DNA from 2 places in the Nonomuraea sp. NPDC048916 genome. Region 2 is predicted to be linked to the other one. Evidence: riboswitches for the same ligand, from Rfam matches in the RefSeq annotation. Region 2 holds a riboswitch; the other holds the start of a gene.
What was found. Region 2 has a riboswitch for S-adenosylmethionine ahead of thrC (threonine synthase). Riboswitches for the same ligand answer to the same signal wherever they lie in the genome.
Positions count from the first base shown of each region.

Region 1: another riboswitch for S-adenosylmethionine. It lies ahead of AB0C16_RS26625 (aminotransferase class V-fold PLP-dependent enzyme); the one in region 2 lies ahead of thrC (threonine synthase).

Region 1 is NZ_JBEZFS010000026.1:57,452-66,823, reverse strand. It holds gene AB0C16_RS26655 (L-aspartate oxidase) at 1-674, opposite strand, end outside; gene panC (pantoate--beta-alanine ligase) at 749-1,582, opposite strand; gene AB0C16_RS26645 (DUF2520 domain-containing protein) at 1,631-2,521, opposite strand; gene AB0C16_RS26640 (SAM-dependent methyltransferase) at 2,926-3,888, shown strand; gene AB0C16_RS26635 (cytochrome P450) at 3,885-5,042, opposite strand; gene AB0C16_RS26630 (TerC family protein) at 5,072-5,812, opposite strand; SAM riboswitch class IV at 5,923-6,038, shown strand; gene AB0C16_RS26625 (aminotransferase class V-fold PLP-dependent enzyme) at 6,082-7,440, shown strand; gene AB0C16_RS26620 (DoxX family protein) at 7,446-8,072, opposite strand; gene AB0C16_RS26615 (NADH-quinone oxidoreductase subunit D) at 8,196-9,341, shown strand; gene AB0C16_RS26610 (acyltransferase family protein) at 9,338-9,372, shown strand, end outside.
Region 2 is NZ_JBEZFS010000057.1:206-9,577, forward strand. It holds gene AB0C16_RS37100 (cold-shock protein) at 297-497, opposite strand; gene AB0C16_RS37105 (MoaD/ThiS family protein) at 740-1,015, opposite strand; gene thrC (threonine synthase) at 1,040-2,272, opposite strand; SAM riboswitch class I at 2,286-2,427, opposite strand; gene AB0C16_RS37115 (RNA polymerase sigma factor) at 2,507-3,061, opposite strand; gene AB0C16_RS37120 (trehalose-6-phosphate synthase) at 3,093-4,529, shown strand; gene AB0C16_RS37125 (MFS transporter) at 4,560-5,726, shown strand; gene AB0C16_RS37130 (hypothetical protein) at 5,704-6,300, opposite strand; gene otsB (trehalose-phosphatase) at 6,335-7,093, opposite strand; gene AB0C16_RS37140 (DUF3263 domain-containing protein) at 7,145-7,447, opposite strand; gene AB0C16_RS37145 (SAM-dependent chlorinase/fluorinase) at 7,565-8,371, shown strand; gene AB0C16_RS37150 (S8 family serine peptidase) at 8,497-9,372, shown strand, end outside.

The DNA of each region.
Region 1 (9,372 bases), on a different contig from region 2:
GGGTTGGTCGTGGCCGCGTAGACCTGTCCCATGCCGCCGGTGGCGAGCACCACCGCCCTGGCGTGCACCGCGCCCACCCCGTCACGCGCGCCCTCGCCCATGACGTGCAGCGTCACGCCCCGGGCCCGGCCACGGGCGTCCTTGACCAGGTCGAGCACGAGCGCGTGCTCGATCACCTCGATCGCGCCGGCCCGCACCGCCTCGACCAGCGCGCGCTGCACCTCGGCGCCCGTGGCGTCGCCGCCCGCGTGCACGATGCGGTCGCGGCGGTGTCCGCCCTCCCTGGTGAGCTGGAGCTCCCCGTCGGGCGTCCGGTCGAACCGCGCGCCGCGTCCCATGAGCCGCCGCAGCGCGCCGGGCCCCTCGGTCACCAGCATGCGTACGGCCCGCACGTCGCACAGGCCGACTCCGGCGACCAGCGTGTCGTTCAGGTGCTCGTCGGGTGTGTCGTCGGGGGCGAGCACGGCGGCGATGCCACCCTGCGCCCACCTGGTCGAGCCGGACGAGAGCACGTCCTTGGTGACGACCAGGATCCTGGCCGAGGGGTCGAGCTCGGCGTGACGCAGGGCCACCGTGAGCCCGGCGATGCCGGACCCCACGACGACCACGTCCGCTTCGACGACCCAGCCCGGTGCCGGAGCCGTCAGACGCAGGGGAATCGCCGGTGCGCTCATGGAGTCTCCTCATCGAGGCGATTTCGTCAGTATGACGATAACGCCTGCCGGCGCGTGCTCCATGCCCGGGGGGCTCACCGGCCGAGGGAGACGACCACGTTGTCGATCAGCCGGGTGGCGCCGACCCGGGCGGCGACCGCGAGCACCGCGGCGCCGGAGTGGGACTCGTCCACCTCGGCGAAGGTGGCCGGGTCGACGAGCACCAGGTAGTCGAGGTCGAGCGCGGGCCCGGCCTCGTCGAGCACCGCCCGCGCCGCCGCGAGGACCTTCGACGGCGTGGCCCGCTCCGCTCCCGCGGCCAGGGCCCGGGAGAGCGCGAGCGCCACCTGGCGGTCGGGGGCCGACAGGTAGCGGTTGCGGCTCGACAGGGCCAGGCCGTCGGGCTCGCGGACCGTGGGGGCGCCGATGATCTCGATGTCCAGGTCGAGGTCGGCCACCATCCGCCGGATCATCGCGAGCTGCTGGGCGTCCTTCTGGCCGAAGACCGCGACGTCGGGCCGGACCAGGTTGAACAGCTTGAGCACGACGGTCAGCATGCCGTCGAAGTGGCCCGGCCTGGCCGCGCCCTCGACGATCCGGCCCATCTCTCCGGCGCGGACGCTGACCTGGCGGTCGGGGGCGTACATGTCCTCGGCCGACGGGGCGAACACCACGTCGACCCCCTCGACCTCGCACACCTCCAGATCCGCGTCGAACGTCCGGGGGTATCGCGAGAAGTCCTCATGGGGGCCGAACTGGAGCGGGTTGACGAAGATGCTGACCACCACCTGGGCGGCGCGGGCGCGGGCCTCACGGATCAGCGAGCGGTGACCCTCGTGCAGCGCCCCCATCGTGGGAACCAGGGCGACGGGCCCGTCACCGCGTGCTTTGAGCAGGTCGGTGCGGTTTCGGGCAACGATCAGGTCCATGGGGTGCCTCCGAGGGCGACGGCTGGATCCGTGCCATGCGGGTCACGGTCAGGTCCATATGTTGCCACCCAGGGCGTCGAGCAACCGTTCGGCCTCCTCCGGTTTGAGCAGCCCCGCGGCGAGCGCGCGGTCGGCGGTGAGCCTGGCCAGCGCGATGTAGGCGTCGGCCGCCTCGGGAGCCGCCAGGATGAGCGCGTCGACGTGCTTGCGCACGGTGCCCGCGTCGCCGCGCACGACCGGCCCGGTGAGCGCGGCGATGCCGAGCCTGAGCACGTTGTCGAGCGCCGCGCCGAGCAGCGGGCCGAGCATCCTGCCCGGGTGCTCGACGCCGATGCGCTGCAGCAGCTCGGACGACTCGGCGATGAGCGTGACCATGTGGTTGGCGGCTCCGGCCAGTGCCGCGTGATAGAGGGCCCGGTCGGAGTCGGCGATCCAGACCGGCTCGCCACCCATCTCGATGACCAGGGCCTCGGCGATGGGCCTGAGCGGATCTGGCGCGGTCACCCCGAACGAGCAGCCGGTGATGCGGTTGAGATCGTCGTCTCTGCCGGTGAACGTCATCACCGGGTGCAGCGCCAGCGGCAGGGCTCCGGCCCTGGCGGCCGGATCGAGCACCGACAGCCCGTAGGCGCCGCTGGTGTGCACCACCAGCTTGCCTTTGAGGTCGGCGCCGGTCGTGGCCAGCCCGTTGACGAGATCAGGCAGCGCGTCGTCGGGCACGGTGAGCAGGATCAGCTCCGCGGCGGTGACGACCTGCTCCGGGCGCGTCGGCGTGACGCCGAGCCTCTCGGCGGCCCAGCGTTGCGAGGCGTCCGACACCCCGCTGGCGGCGACGATCCGGTGCCCGGCCTGCGCGAGCGCCGCGCCGAGCGCGGAGCCCACCTTTCCTGCTCCCAGCACGCCAACGGCCAGCCGTGCCGGGCGATCACCTGCGTCCATGACGTCCCACCCCTGTCGACCCGATGGCACTGCCGACCAGCGTAACGACTGTTGGGGACTGCGGATGTGACTGGGGTTTTGCCGCATGTTGAGTTAGTGACATATCGGACAAGGGCAGACAAAAAGGTGCACCCCTGTCGGAAGAGATGAGGAAAGGGGTTCACGCAGAGGAGCGGGCGCCGAGTCCCCGAACCGGACCCGACGCCCGCGTCGTGCGAACCCCTGGAGGTGCGCACCTTGGCCGGCCATCCGCCGACTGACCGGCCGGGAATCGGAGCTCGGGCCGGCTGGACAGGGCCGGTCCGAGCTCTTACGAACGCGTACACGCTAGCGCAATGACGTGACCAAGAGTGTTCGCTCGATAACATCACGTCTGCATTATCGGGTCATGAGATAGTCCAGGAATGTGGCTCACCTGGCGCGCCGCGACACAGCACGCCCTCTACGCCGAAGGCGGCTTCTACCTCCGCGAACGCCCGTCCGGCCACTTCCGCACCTCGGTCGGCGCCTCACCGGCGTTCGCCGAGGCCGTGCTGGCGCTGCTGGTCGAGGTCGACGCCGAGCTGAAGACGCCGCCCGTGCTCGACCTCGTCGACATCGGCGCGGGCGAGGGCGTCCTCGTCAGCCACGTCCTCGACGCCGCCGATCCCGGCCTGCGCGACAGGCTGCGCGTCACGGCCGTCGACCTCTCCCTCCGGCCGGCCGGGCTGGCCGAGTCGATCACCTGGAGCGCCGTCATCCCGTCCGGGATCACCGGCCTGGCGATCGCGAACGAATGGCTCGACAACATCCCGCTCGACGTGGCCGAGCAGACACCCGACGGGCCACACCTCGTCATGGTCAATGTCCGCACCGGCGAGGAACGGCTTGGCGAGCCCATCGGAGCCGCCGACCGCGAGTGGATCGACCGGTGGTGGCCACTGTCCTGCGTGGGCTCGCGTGCCGAGATCGGCCACCCGCGCGACGCGGCCTGGGCGTCGGTGATACAGCGGCTCGCGCGGGGGTGCGCGGTCGCCGTCGATTATGCACATCCTGTGGATAACCGTCCGGCCCACGGCACCCTCACCGGATACCGCGACGGCTCGGTCGTGACGCCCGTCCCCGACGGCACCTGCGACATCACCGCGCACGTGGCCCTCGACGCCTGCGCCGCCGCCGGCGAACGGGCCGGCGCGATATCCACAGCCTTGTCCACACAACGTGACGCGCTGCGCGCCCTGGGGATCACCGGCGCGCGACCGCCACTGGACCTGGCCGGGCACGACCCGAGCGGCTACCTCCGGGCGCTGGCCCGCGCCTCGGAGGAGGCCGAGCTGATCGACCCGCGGGGCCTCGGCGGCTTCGGCTGGCTCAGCCAGACCCGCTAGACGGCGAGGTCCAGGGAGTGCAGGCCGCGGATGACGTAGCCCGGCTTCCACACCGGCTCGGTGACCAGCTCCAGCTTGGGCGCCCGGTCGAGCAGCGCCCCGAACGACTCCAGCAGCTCGATCCGGGCCAGCGGCGCGCCGAGGCAGAAGTGGATGCCCGCGCCGAAGGAGATGTGCGGATTGTCCGTCCGGCCCACGTCGAGCCGGTCCGGGTCGTCGAAGACCTCCGGGTCGCGGTTGGCCGAGCCGAACAGCAGTGCCACCTCGACTCCGCGCGGGATCTCGACGCCGCCGACCTCGAGGTCCTCCAGCACCCACCTCTCGAACATCTGCAGCGGGGTGTCCCACCGCATCAGCTCCTCGATCGCCGTGGGCAGCAGGCCGCGGTCCTCGCGCAGCCGTACGAGCTCGGCGGGGTTTCTGAACAGCGACCACCAGCCGTTGCCCGTCACGTTCACGGTGGCCTCGTGACCCGCGTTGAGCAGCAGCACGCAGGTGCCGATCAGCTCGTCCTCGGTGAGCTCGTCGATCGCGGCCAGCGCGCTGATCAGGTCGTCACCCGGGCGGGCCGAGCGCTCGCGGGCCAGGGCCTTAAGGTAACCGGCGAACTCGTCGGCCGCCCGCACCGCCGTGTGCTGGGCCTCCGGCGACGGGTTGAGCTCGTACATCCCGCAGATGTCGGCCGACCAGGGGCGCAGCAGGTGACGATCGGCCTCGGGGATGCCCAGCATCTCGGCGATGACCGTCACCGGCAGCGGCTCGGCGACCTCGGCGATCAGGTCGCCGCCGCCCTTCTCCACGAACGTGTCGACCAGGCCGCCGGCGATGTCGCGCACGCGGGGGCGCAGCGACTCGACCATGCGCGGGGTGAACGCCTTGGAGACCAGGCGGCGCAGCCGGGTGTGCACCGGCGGCTCGACGTCCAGCATGCCCGCTCTGACCACCCGCCAGAACGGCTCCTGGAACTCCGGCTCGGCCTCCTGGCCGAACTCCTCGTGGCCGGCCACGTGCAGGTAGGAGCGGCCCAGCCGGCGGTCTCGGAGCAGGGTGTTGACGTCGGCGTGGCGGGAGATCAGCCACTGCCCGGTCGGCTCGAAGAAGCTGACCGGAGCCTCACGCCTCAGGTCGGCGTAGACGTCGTAGGGATAAGCCACAAAATCCGGATTCCAAGGATCAAAGCGCACTATTTCATCTTAGAAGGAAGTTCTGCCTGCTTGGAGTGCTTGCTGCGCATCCGGATGTTCAGCAGCTCGACGATGACCGAGAACGCCATCGCGAAGTAGATGTAGCCCTTCGGGATGTGCTGGCCGAAACCCTCGGCGATGAGCAGCACCCCGATCAGCACGAGGAACGCCAGCGCCAGCATCTTGATGCTCGGGTGCTGGTCCACGAACCTGCTGATCGGCCCCGAGGCGAACAACATCACCAGCACCGCCACGATGACCGCCGCCACCATCACGCCGAGCTCGTCGACCATGCCCACGGCGGTGATCACCGAGTCGAGCGAGAACACCACGTCGAGCACCATGATCTGCGCGATCACCGAGGCGAACGAGGTGACGGCCCGCGTCTTGCCGTCCTGGTGCTTGGGCTCCATGCTGTGCCCGATCTCGGTGACGCTCTTGGCCAGCAGGAACAACCCGCCCAGCAGCAAGATCAGGTCACGCCCGGATATCTCGTGGTCCAGCACCTCGAACAACGGCTCGGTCAGCCGCACCACCCACGACAGCGCAAGCAGCAGGAGCAGGCGGCTGATCAGGGCCGCCGCCAGGCCGAGGACGCGTGCTCTGTCGCGCTGCTCCGGCGGGAGCTTCCCGGCCAGGATGGAGATGAAGATGATGTTGTCAATGCCCAGGACGATCTCCAGGGCCACCAGCGTGAAGAACCCTATCCAGATCTGTGGGTCGGCCACCCAGTCCAGCATCTGCCTGCCTCCACGCAATCGGGGGATATCGGGGGTACCAACGAGCCAGGCGACTCAGAAGTTCACCGGGTTGCGATCGAATGTGGCGGGTCGGTTATAGTGCGGGCGTAGGTCATGAGCGCCAGCGCCAAGCCCCGGCTCGCTGGCCGGCAACCCTCGCGTCCGCGGCGGGGTGCCCCGGGTGAAGACCTGGTCCGTCACGAGGTGTGGCGGGCAAGCGCGGGCTCCGTGGCTGCTCCAGGGGTCCGACGGCCCTCAGGAGGTTCGCCGTGTCCACGTTGACGATCTTCAACTCCGTGCCCGCCCAGCCCGCCGAGGCGTCGGCCGACGACGGCCGCCGCCCGATCCCGGCCGTGCTCGGCGCCGGCCTGGAGGTCCCGGTCAGGGGCGGCAGGCTGGTGGGCTACGCCAACCTCGACTACGCGGCGAGCGCCCCCTGTCTGGAGCCGGTCAGCGCGGCCGTCGCCGCCGCGCTCCCGGCCTACTCCAGCGTGCACCGCGGCGCGGGCTACGCCTCCCAGCTCACCACCACCCGCTACGAGCAGGCCCGGCACACCGTACGGGCCTTCGTCGGCGCCCGCCCCGACGACGCCGTGATCTTCACCCGCAACACCACCGACGCCACCAACCTGCTCGCCGCCTGCCTGCCCGCCGGCACGACCACCGTCGTCTTCGACACCGAGCACCACGCCTCCCTCCTGCCCTGGAGGAATGCGGTACGGCTGCCGCCGCCCGACTTCCCCGGAGCGGCCGTACGCGCGGCCGACGAGGCGCTGGCGGCCGTCGACGGGCCGAAGCTGCTCGTGGTGACCGCCGCCTCCAACGTCACCGGCGAGCTCTGGCCGATCGCGGCGCTGGCGCACATCGCGCACCGCCACGGCGCCCGGATCCTGGTCGACGCGGCCCAGTTGGTGCCGCATCGGCGGCTCAACCTGACCGCGCTGGACCTCGACTACGTGGTCTTCTCCGGGCACAAGCTCTACGCGCCGTTCGGCGCCGGGGCGCTGATCGGGCGGCGCGACTGGCTGGCCGGGGGCGAGCCGTACCTGAAGGGCGGTGGCGCGGTGCGTTCGGTGGACGGCGAGCCCGTGTGGCATGACGACCCCGAGCCGCGTCACGAGGCCGGCACCCCCAACGTGCTGGGCGCCATCGCGCTGGCCGCCGCCTGCGACGCGCTCTCCGCCACCGGGTGGACCGCGCTGGTCCGCGAGGAGGAGCGGCTGATCTCCCGGCTGCGCTCCGGGCTCGCCTCGATCGCCGGCGTGCGCGAGCTGTCCCTGTGGGGGCCGGACCACCCGCGCGTGGGCATCGTCTCGTTCACCGTGGAGGGCCACTCCGCGCGGGAGGTCGCCGAGGCGCTCTCCGGCGAGTACGGGATCGGCGTACGGGATGGCAAGTTCTGCGCGCACCCGTTCGTCCGCCACCTGCTCGGCACGCCGGAGCGCAGGAGCCCGGACGGGGTGGGCGACGCGGGAGCCGACGAGGACCGAAGCGGGCACGACCGTGAGCACGACGGTGGCTGCGAGGACGGCACGGCCTCCGCGGTGCGGGCGTCGATCGGCATCGGCAGCACCGAGGAGCACGTGGACCGCCTCGTCGGGGCTCTGCGGGACCTCACCGGCCGTTAGCCGGCTCAGCGGTTGGGCGGGCGGCGTTTCGTCGGCTCGTCGATGATGGCGTCGATGTCCTGCATGTCCTGGTCGCTCAGGTCGCTGCTCGACCTGAACCCCCGGGGCTGCCTGGGCACGTTCGGCGGGCCTGTCGTGGTCTCGCCGGTCGTGGAGGTGGGCCCGGTCGTCGGCGGCGGGGTGCGGCCGGTGGTTTCGCCCGCGGCGACCTGCCGCGCGGCGCGCCTGCGGTGCAGTCCGCCGAACAGGCTGTCGAGGCCGAGCCGCCCTCCGCCCAGCACGAGGAACAGCAGGCAGATCGCGGCCAGCGAGCCGACCAGCTCCCAGCCGCCCTCCTGGACGAACATTCCCTTCGGGGCGTGGACGAAGATGAGCGCGCCGAGGCTCACGATCAGCAACACCAGCGCCGACAGCCGTACGAACAGTCCGAGGATCAGCAGGACGCCTCCCACGATTTCCGCCACGGACGCGAACCCGGCGGCGAGCTGCGGCAGCGGGACCCCCGACTGGGCGAACGCCTGCGTCGTGGCTCCGAGACCGCCCTGCCACTTCTGCCATCCGTGAGCTACGAAGATCACGCCGATCGTCACCCGCGAGATCAGGGCGGCTAGATCGAACATGGATCTTTTCATGGTGATATCTCCCCCCATTTCCGTTTATCCTCCCCATGTCCGACTATGCGATGCACTCCCGTACCGTTCCTTGACCATCCGCTCGGCTGGCCCCCCACCGCGGGCGGTGGCAGCATGGGCCATATGACGGAACGCGTGGTGGGGATCGGTGCGGGCGCCAAGGAGCTGGCGACCGAGGACATGATCCTCAACATCGGCCCGCAACACCCGTCCACACACGGCGTCCTGCGGCTGCGGCTCACCCTCGACGGCGAGCGCATCGCCACCTGCGAGCCGATCATCGGCTACATGCACCGGGGCGCGGAGAAGCTGTTCGAGGTCCGCGACTACCGGCAGATCATCATGCTGGCCAACAGGCATGACTGGCTGTCCGGCTTCGCCAACGAGCTGGGCGTGGTCATCGCCGCCGAACGCATGCTGGGCATGGAGCCACCGGTCAGGGCGGTGTGGGCGCGCACGCTGCTGGCCGAGCTCAACCGGGCGCTCAGCCACCTGATGTTCCTCGGCTCCTATCCCCTGGAGCTGGGCGCGATCACCCCGCTCTTCTACGCCTTCAACGAGCGCGAACGCATCCAGGCCGTCATGGAGGAGATCTCCGGTGGCCGCATGCACTACATGTTCAACCGGGTCGGCGGGCTCAAGGAGGATCTCCCGCTCGGCTGGCTCGACCGGGTGTCGGAGACCGTCGCCGAGACCCGCCGCCGCGTCCCCGACATCGAGGACCTCATCCTGGGCAACGAGATCTTCCTCGCCCGCACCAAGGGCGTCGGCGTGCTCGGCCGCGAGCAGATCATGCAGTACGGCGTGAGCGGGCCCATCGCGCGGGCCTCGGGCGTCGACTTCGACCTGCGCCGCGACCAGCCCTACCTCGCCTACCCCGAGCTGCCCGTGAAGGTCGTCACCCGCACCGCGGGCGACTGCCACGCCCGCTTCGAGGTGCTGCTCGACCAGCTGAAGGTCTCGCTCGACCTGGCCGACTCCTGCGTCGAACGACTCCGCTCGCTGCCCCCGGGTCCCATCAACCAACGCCTGCCCAAGGTGCTCAAGGTGCCGGAGGGCCACACCTACGCCTGGACCGAGAATCCCCTCGGCATCAACGGCTACTACCTCGTGTCCAGGGGCGACAAGACCCCGTGGCGGCTGAAGCTGCGCTCGGCCTCCTTCAACAACATCCAGGTGCTGCGCGAGATGCTGCCCGGGCATCTGGTGGCCGACATGGTGGCCATCCTCGGCTCGATGTTCTTCGTCGTGGGCGACATCGACAAGTGACCCCGGCCGTCCCTCCCCCGCCTCGCGACCG
Region 2 (9,372 bases):
GACGCCCGCGACGGCATCATGCGTAGTCCCGCGTGTTGCGGGCTGCGCATTCGGGCCCGCATCTCCGTTCGGCAGGCCCCATCGTCCCGATCCAGGTGTTGGCACTCACGAACAGAGAGTGCCAACGAATTGTTTAGCACTCTACCCCGTCGAGTGCAAGCTGAAGCCACTCCCACGCAGGTCAGTCGCTACGGCGGGTCCACCGGGACCCGCCGTACCGATCTCGGCGAAAAGCGGGTGGCGGGTTACGCGCGGACTGCGCTGCCGCGCGAACCGCCGTGCACACCAGCTACCTGTCAGACCGCGCGCACCGACTCCGCCTGCGGCCCCTTCTGGCCCTGCGTGATCTCGAACTCGACCCGCTGGCCCTGTTCGAGAGAGCGATACCCGTCCATCATGATGGCTGAGTAATGGACGAATACATCCTTACCACCGTCTACCGCGATGAAGCCGTAGCCCTTGTCCGCGTTGAACCATTTGACGGTGCCCTGCGCCACTTCCGACTCCTCTTACTGGGCTCGCGGATCCCGCCCATTCGTCCGCGAGACCCGCAATCGCCATGACTTATGGTGAAATCAGCCAGACGATCGCCCTCGACCATACCTGTGGTACGGCGTTTGGCAACAGAGTCAAAGCACCAAACTACGCATTTCATCACGTGTCAAGGTAGTTCAATATTGAATTTCCTGGAAAAGCAGAAGGCGCCCGCAACGGGGCGCCTTCCGAACGTGACGAGAGGTCAACCGCCTGCGACGGCCGGGATGATGGAGATCTGCGCACCCTCGGGCGTCGCCGTGTCGAGCCCATCGGCAAAACGGACATCCTCTTCCCCAACGTAAACGTTGACGAAACGACGAATCTTGCCCGATTCATCCAGAATTCGCGCTCCGATCCCTGGATAGTCAGAGTCGAGCTTCGCCAGCACGTCACGAAGAGTCGCCCCTTCGCCACTCACTTCCGCGCCGCCTCCGGTATAGGTGCGCAGAATGGTGGGAATTCGCACAGAAACGCTCATGATAAACCTCGCCTTTCCTGATTGTCAGACAGTCGCGCGGAACGCGTCGAGAGAGGGCCGGATCACGGCCGTGGGCCGGGCGCCGTCGGCGATCGCGTCGAGCGTCTTCAGCCCGTCGCCGGTGTTGAGCACCACGGTCTCCGCCTCCGGGTCGAGCTGCCCGGTCTCGACGAGCTTCTTCAGCACGCCCACGGTCACTCCCCCGGCCGTCTCGGCGAAGATGCCCTCGGTCGAGGCCAGCAGCCTGATCGCCGCGACGATCTCGGTGTCCGTGACGTCCTCCACGGCGCCGCCCGTGCGGCGGGCGATGTCGAGCACGTAGGGGCCGTCGGCGGGGTTGCCGATGGCCAGCGACTTGGCGATGGTGTCGGGCTTGACCGGCTGCACCACGTCATGACCGGCCTTGTAGGCGCCGGACACGGGCGAGCAGCCGAGCGCCTGGGCGCCGTAGATCTTGTACGGCCGATCCTCGACCAGCCCGAGCGCGACCAGCTCCTTGAAGCCCTTGTCGATCTTCGTGAGCTGGGAGCCGGAGGCCACCGGGATGATGATCTGCTCGGGCAACCGCCAGCCGAGCTGCTCGGCGATCTCGTACGCGAGCGTCTTGGAGCCCTCGGCGTAGTAGGGCCGCAGATTGACGTTGACGAAGCCCCACTTGTCGCCCAGCGGGTCGCCGATCAGCTCCGAGCAGAACCGGTTGACCTCGTCGTAGCTGCCCTCGATGCCGATCAGTCTGCCGCCGAACACCCGGGCCATGGCGATCTTGGCCTGCTCCAGGCCCGCGGGGATGAACACGCAGGCGTCGAGCCCGGCCCTGGCCGCGGCCGCCGTCACCGCGCCCGCCAGGTTGCCCGTGGAGGAGCAGGACAGCGTGTGGAAGCCGAAGTTGCGCGCCGCCTCGACGGCGATGGCGACCACCCGGTCCTTGAAGGAGTGGGTGGGATTGCCCGAGTCGTCCTTGACGTACAGCGACTTGATGCCGAGCGCGCGGCCGAGGTTGCCGGCCTTGACGAGAGGGGTCCAGCCCGGGTTCATGTTGGGCTTCTCGGCGACGTCGGCTGGGACGGGGAGCAGCGAGCGGTAGCGCCAGATGTTGGCGGGGCCCGCCTCGATGCCGGCCCGGGAGACGGCGCCGAAGGAGTAGGCCGCTTCGAGCGGCCCGAAACACTCCGGACAGGCGAAGCTGGGACCGAGGGGGTAGCGGGCGCCGCACTCGCGGCAGGAGAGAGCGCTGGCGGGACCAAAGTCGAGCGACATGAAGCGAGGCCTTCCCTCATCTTCGCCCGCGGCCACCCTGACCGCGGACCGGAATTGGCACCCTGTCCCGGTCGGCCTCGCCAGGTCGCGAGTCGAAAGCCGGGAGGGTTGCCGGGGCTTCGCAGGGCCGGTCCCTCCGCCCCTCTGGATGAGCAATATGCAGTTGTTGGTACGGACTCTACCTGGCCAGGCGGCCGAGCTGACCCTCCGTCTCAGGAGATGAGACGGCCGGTCTCACCTGTAGTCTTCGCCGAGCGCCGCCTGGACGTACTTGCGGGCCTGGTGGATGCGTGACTTGGCGGTGCCGAGCGGAATGCCGAGATGCTCGGCCACCTCGTTGTAGTCGAGCTGGACGATGTCGCGCAGCACCAGCGCCTGGGCCAGATCGGGCTTGTCGGCCTCCAGCGCCTCCATCGCGTCGAGCAGGTCGAGCCGCGACCCGGCGATGACGCTGACCCGGCGCGCGTCGGGCTTCTGCATGGGCAACTCGTCGGAGCTCTGCTCGGCCGCCCTGCGCTTGAGCGACCGGTAGGTGGTGCGCGCGCAGTTGGCGGTCACGATGTGCAGCCATGTGCTGAACCTCGCGCGTCCCTCGAAGCGCCCGATGTTGCGCGCCACGGCGAGCAGAGTGTCCTGCGACGCCTCCTCGGCGTCCTGGCGGTAGGGCAGGATCCGGGCGCAGTGGCGCATCACATCGGGCTCGATCCGGCGCAGGAGCTCGCCGAGTGCGCGATGATCTCCGGCAGCGGCGGAGCGGGCCAGGTCCTCGGTTAGCTCATCAAGCGCCATAGCTGGGATCCTATGGTCGGAGGGAGCTTAAATGAACAGCGTCCTGGTTGCCTCGAACCGAGGCCCCGTCTCGTTCACCGTCTCCGAAGGCGGCGTTCTGACCATGAAACGTGGTGGCGGCGGCCTGGTGTCCGGACTGTCCGGAGTGACCAAAGAAGTCGGAGTGCTGTGGGTATGCGCCGCCCTGACCGATGGCGACCGCAGCGCCGTGCGACAGGCGCCGGGCGGCCGCCTCGACCAGGCCGGCTATGACACGGGCGCGCTGCGGATGCTCGACATCCCGCCCGCCACGTTCCACCGCGCCTACAACGCCGTGGCCAACTCCACCCTCTGGTTCGTCAACCACCTGCTCTACGACATCCCCAACTCCCCCCGGTTCGGCACCCGGTTCCAGCGCGAGTGGGAGTCCTACCGCGACTACAACGGCGCGTTCGCGCTGGCGCTGGCCGAGGAGGCCGGCCACGAGGCCCGCGTGATGGTTCAGGACTACCACCTGACCCTGACCCCGGCGATGCTCCGCGCCGAGCGGCCCGACCTGCGCATCGCCCACTTCAGCCACACCCCCTGGGCGCCGCCCGAATACTTCTCGCTGCTGCCCGACGACGTCGCCCGCGAGGTGCTGGAGGGCATCCTGGGGGCCGACCACGCGGGGTTCCTCACCGAGCGCTGGGCGGGCGCGTTCATCGACTGCTGCCAGTTCCTGCTGGGCGCGGAGATCGACCGGGCCGCCCGGACGATCACGCACGAGGGCCGCACCACCCGCATCGGCGTGCACTCGCTGGGCGTCGACGGCGCGGCGCTGCGCGAGCGGGCCGGCGAGCCCGACGTCGAGTCGCACATGGCGGCACTGCGTGAGCAGGTCGGCGACCGCAGGCTGATCGTCCGCATCGACCGCACCGAGCTGTCCAAGAACATCGTGCGCGGCCTGCTCGCCTACCGTGAGTTCCTCGCCGCGCATCCGGAATGGCACGGCCGGGTGGTGCACCTGGCGTTCGCCTACCCGAGCAGGCACGACCTGCCCGAATACCGCGAATACACCGCGTCGGTGCTGCGCTGCGCCCAGGAGATCGAGGACGAGTACGCCACCGAGAACTGGGACCCGCTCATCCTCAACGTCGACGACGACTACCCGCGCTCGCTGGCCGCCTACCGGATGGCCGACGTCCTGCTGGTCAACCCGATCCGCGACGGCATGAACCTGGTCGCCAAGGAGGGCCCGATCCTGTCCCCCACCTGCGCGCTGGTGCTGTCCCGCGAGGCGGGCGCGGCGGCCGAGCTGGGCGACGACGCGCTGCTGGTCAACCCCTACGACGTCAGCGGCACGGCCGACGCGCTGTACGAGGCGCTGGTCATGCCGGCGGAGGAGCGCGGGCGCCGCCGTGACAAGCTGGCCGCCGCCGGCACCGCGCTGCCCCCGCAGAAGTGGCTGGCGGCCCAGCTCGATGCCCTCAACTACGATCTGGGATAATTACCCCTTATTCCGACGGGAGCAGCCTGGATGTCGACGGCCGCGGGACGCATCCGGCTCATTCGAGACGCCCCCACCTGGCTGATCTACCTCCAGCTCGGCACATTCGCGACATTCCTCTACGGCCTGAGCGCCGCCCTGCCCCTGCTGCGCCAGGACCAGCAGGTGTCCAACGCCGTCGCCGGGCTGCACGGCACCGCCATGGCCGCGGGCACCATCCTGGCCGGGCTCTTCCTGCCCGTCCTCTACCGCGGGTACGGCAGGCGAGCCATCACCTGGGGCGGCCTGGCCGGCATGAACGCGGGCGTCGTCCTCGTCATGCTCGTCCCCGCCCTGCCCGCCACCCTGCTCGGCTACGGCCTGGCCGGGGCGTTCGGCTCGGCCGCGCTCTACGCCTCGATGGCGGCGTTGAGCGACCACCACGGCGCCGCCGGGCCGGCCGCGATCAGCGAGGCCAACGGGGTCGCCGTCGTGTTCGGCATCGCGATGTCGCTCCTGCTCAGCCTGGTGGCGCAGACGGCGCTCGGCTGGCGGGCCACGCTGCTGCTCACCCCGCTGCTGACCGTGGCGCTGGCGCTGGTCATGGGCCGGGTCTGGATCCCCGCGGAGCGCCGGCCGGAGGCGGCCGTCGCCACGTCGGGCCACCCACGTCCCGGCTGGCGCTTCTACGTGGCCGGCGGGGTGCTGTTCTGCTGCGTGGCGCTGGAGTTCTGCTTCAACCTGTGGGCCGCCTCCCTGTTCGCGGGCAACACCGGGCTGAGCGCGGCGGCGGCGGCCACCGGTCTGACGGCGTTCACCGCGGGCATGGCGGCGGGACGGTTCACCGGCGGGCGGCTGGCCCTGCGGTTGCCGCCCGACCGGTTGTTCGTCGGGGCGCTACTGCTGACCGGGGCCGGCTGGCTGATCTTCTGGCTGAGCTCGGCGCCGCTGCTCGGCTACGCCGGGCTGTTGATCACCGGGCTCGGCGTCGCGCTGCACTTCCCGCTGGCCCTGACCGAGCTGATCACCCACTCGGGCGGCCATCCCGACCGGGCCTCGGCCGTCGCGCCCATCTGCTCCGGGGCCGCGATGGCCGTCGGCCCGCTGGTGCTCGGCGCTCTGGCCGACGGATTCGGCACCCGCCACGCGTTCCTGCTGGTGCCGGTGATCATCGGCCTGGCGATCGGCGGCGTGATCACCGCCAGACCGCGCGCTTGAGCACGCCGGGCAGGCCCGGGGTGTTCCACTGGTCGACGATGAGGATCTTGCTCTGCGGCAGGTACCACTCGCGCTGGACGTACCTCGACTTCACCGTGCCGTTGGAGTAGGAGATGCATCTCGCCTTCCACTCGCGGTAGTGCGCCTTGTGACCGGGGCCGACCTGGCGCAGGCCCTTCACCGCCGCGCCGCCGAGCACCTGTCCCCACTTGCGGTTGTGCGGGCATGGCTGCACGTCGGTCGCCGGGTAGAAGGGCTGCTTGGCGGTGTAGGGGTTGAACACCTCCTGACCGATCTTGATGGCCTTGGGGCCCAGGATGGAGAAACTGTCGCATTCGGGTTGGCGGTATCCGCCTCGGGGGTTGGCGCAGGCGCCGGTGACGACGTAGATCCAGTCGCCCTTGCCGTACACCTTCCAGCCGGACGGCAGGTTGAGCGTGAGGCCGTTGCGCAGGTCGAGCGGCCGGGTGGCGGAGGTCGAGGCGGAGGCGGAGGCGGCGGAGGCGGCGGCGGAGGGCGCCACGAGGACGGCCGCCGCGGCCAGCGCCGCGGCGGTGAGGGTGGTCTTCGTCATGCCGCGACCGTAGTGCGGGGCACTTGCAGGCGGATCAAGAACGGCTGACGGCCGCGGCCAGCTCCCCGAGCAGTGCCACGACCCCGTCGGGCCCGTCCACCACGATGTCGGCGCGGTCGGCCAGCGCGGTCACCTCCGCCGAGCCGCTGCACACGGTCACCCCGGGCAGCTCCGACGCCTTGACCGCGTCGAAGGCGGCCAGGTCACCGAGGTCGTCGCCGACGAACATGACGGACCGGGCGTCGCGTTCGGCCAGGAACAGGGCGAGCGCGTGCCCCTTGTCCATGCCCGGCGGCCTGAGCTCCAGCACGAACCGGCCGGGCTCGACGACGAGCCCGTGTTTCTCGGCGAGCTTGGCCAGCGGCTCACGCAGCGCGGCCAGCGCGCCTTCGGGGTCGGGGGCGCGCCTGGTGTGCACGGCCACGGCCCGGTCCTTGTCCTCGATCACCACGCCGGCCAGGCCGAGCGAGTCGAGCAGCAGCGGGAGTTCGGCCTTGACCCGGGGCACTCCGGGCGGGGGCGGCGGCGCGGAGATCTTACCCCCTTCCCACCGCTCGAACCCGTAGTGGCCCAGCACGACCAGGCCGGGCACGTCGGCCAGACCCGGTCCGAGGTCCAGCACGGTGGTCACGGGCCTGCCGGTCAGGATGGCCACCGCTCCCACGTGCTCGCCCAGCGCGGCCAGGACACCGGGGGCTTCGGGATGGATCGCGGCGGAGGCGGGATCGGGCACGATCGGCGACAGGGTTCCGTCGAAGTCGAGCCCGATCACGGCGCCGGCCGGATCTCTCAAGATCGCTTGAATTCCAGGGATGTTCCTCACGCGGCTGGGGTACCCAGCCGATCAGGGACGCATGCCGAAGCGCCTCGCGGCGCGGTCGCGCTGGCGGGTGGCGCGCAACCTGCGTAGCCGCTTGACCAGCATCGGATCCTGTTCCAAGGCCTCCGGCTTGTCGATCAATTCGCCCAGCAGCTGGTAGTAGCGAGTGGCGGAGAACCCGAAGGTCTCCCTGATGGCCTGCTCCTTCGCGCCCGCGTAACGCCACCATTGGCGTTCGAAGGCGAGGAGCTCGAGATCGCGTTGGGTGAGGGGCTGATGCGATGGGTCGTGGGCAGCACTGTCACCGCTAGCCGGTGCAGTGTCCATGGTTCCTCCTCGAAAGGATGCGCGCGACGATCACGTCACACACATGCGGCCCGCCGCCATCGTAATGTGCCGAGACTGGCTGTTCATGGTGGATCGCGAGACGTACAGTCACCAAGTGTGACCTCTGTCATCACACTTCTCACCGACTACGGGCTCGAAGACGGCTATGTCGCCGCATGTCATGGCGTGATCGCGGGCATCGCTCCCACCGTCCGGGTGATCGACGTGTGCCACGTCGTCCCCTCGGGCGATGTACGACGAGGCGCCGCGATCCTCGCGCAGACCATCCCCTACCTTCCCAGGGGCGTGCACATCGGCGCGGTCGATCCCGGGGCGGGCGGGGCGCGGCGGGCGGTCGCCGTCGAGGCGGGCGGGCGGGTGTTCATCGGCCCCGACAACGGGCTGCTGTCGTGGGCCGTCCACGCCAGCGGCGGGGTGCGGGCGGCGTACGAGATCAGCAACGAGGAGCACTTCCTGCGGCCCGTCTCGCCCACGTTCCACGGGCGCGACGTCTACTCTCCGGTCGCCGCGCGGTTGTGCGTCGGGCTCAAACCGGCCGATCTCGGCCCGGAGCTGCCGGCGTCCAGGCTGGTCTCGCTGCCCGAGCCGACCTCGGTGCTGCGCGAGGGGGCGGTCGAGGGCGAGGTGGTCTCGGTCGACCGCTACGGCAACACGCAGCTGTCGATCACCGCCGGGGACCTGGAGACGCTGGGCGTGCGGGTCGGCGCCATGCTCGGGGTCCGGCTGGGGCGGCGACAGCTGTCGATGCCCTACCGCGAGACGTTCGCGGCGGTGCCGCCGGGCGAGCTGGTGGCCTTCGCCGACTCGGCCGGGCTGATCGCGTTCGCGGTCAACTCGGGCGACGCGGCGCAGCGCCTCGGCCTGCCGCCTGGCGCACATGTCCGTATTGCACCATCACTCTGACACGAAAGCCATCAAAGGGAAATTACACCGCGTATCGGTCTGTTTACCGAAGCTTCGGATTGCCGCGGCGGGCACGTGCCACAATCTCCGGGATCGGGCGTCCCCCTCCTGCCCCCGAGGTCGACGTGTTCCAACTGTCCCGGGCCGTGCTGGTCACGGCCTGCCTGTCCACCCTGCTGGTGATCGGCGCGGCGCCGAGCGCGGGTGGCGATCTCACCACCGAGCGATGGCAGTTGTCCGCGCTGTGGCTGCACCAGGCCTGGCGGCTGAGCAAGGGCCAGGGCGTGCTGGTCGCCGTGCTCGACACCGGGGTGAACGGCCGTCATCCCGACCTCGCCGGAGCCGTGGTCCACGGCCCTGACCTGACCGGCCCGAGCCACGGGCACGGCCGGAGAGGGCACCACGGCACCGCCATGGCCGGCCTCATCGCCGGCCGCGGCCACGACGGCGGGCAGGGAGTGATCGGCGTGGCGCCCGCGGCGCGGGTGCTGTCGATCCGGGTCACGCTGGAGCTCGACGACCCGCTCCGCGAGAAGCGGCCCTCGGCCGGCCACGACGCGCTGGCCCGCGGCATCCGCTACGCGGCCGACCACGGCGCCGCCGTGATCAGCATGTCCCTCGGCGGCGGCAGCGGCTCCTGGCGAGGGTCGGCGGCCGAGCAGCGGGCCGTGCGCTACGCGATCAGCCGGGGAGCCGTGCTGGTAGCCTCCGCCGGCAACGACGGCGACACCACCAACAGGAAGAACTTCCCCGCCGCCTACCCCGGCGTGATCGCGGTGGGCGCGGTCGACAGGCGGCTCAGGGTGACCCGGTTCTCCAACCGCCAGGACTACCTCAGCGTCGTCGCGCCGGGCACCGGCATCACCAGCGCCGACGGCCGCGACTCCTACCTGACCGGCGACGGCACCAGCTCGGCCGCCGCCATGGTGGCCGGCATCGCCGCGCTGATCAGGGCGGCGCATCCCGAGCTGCCGCCGCACCTCGTGCGCCGGGCGATCGAG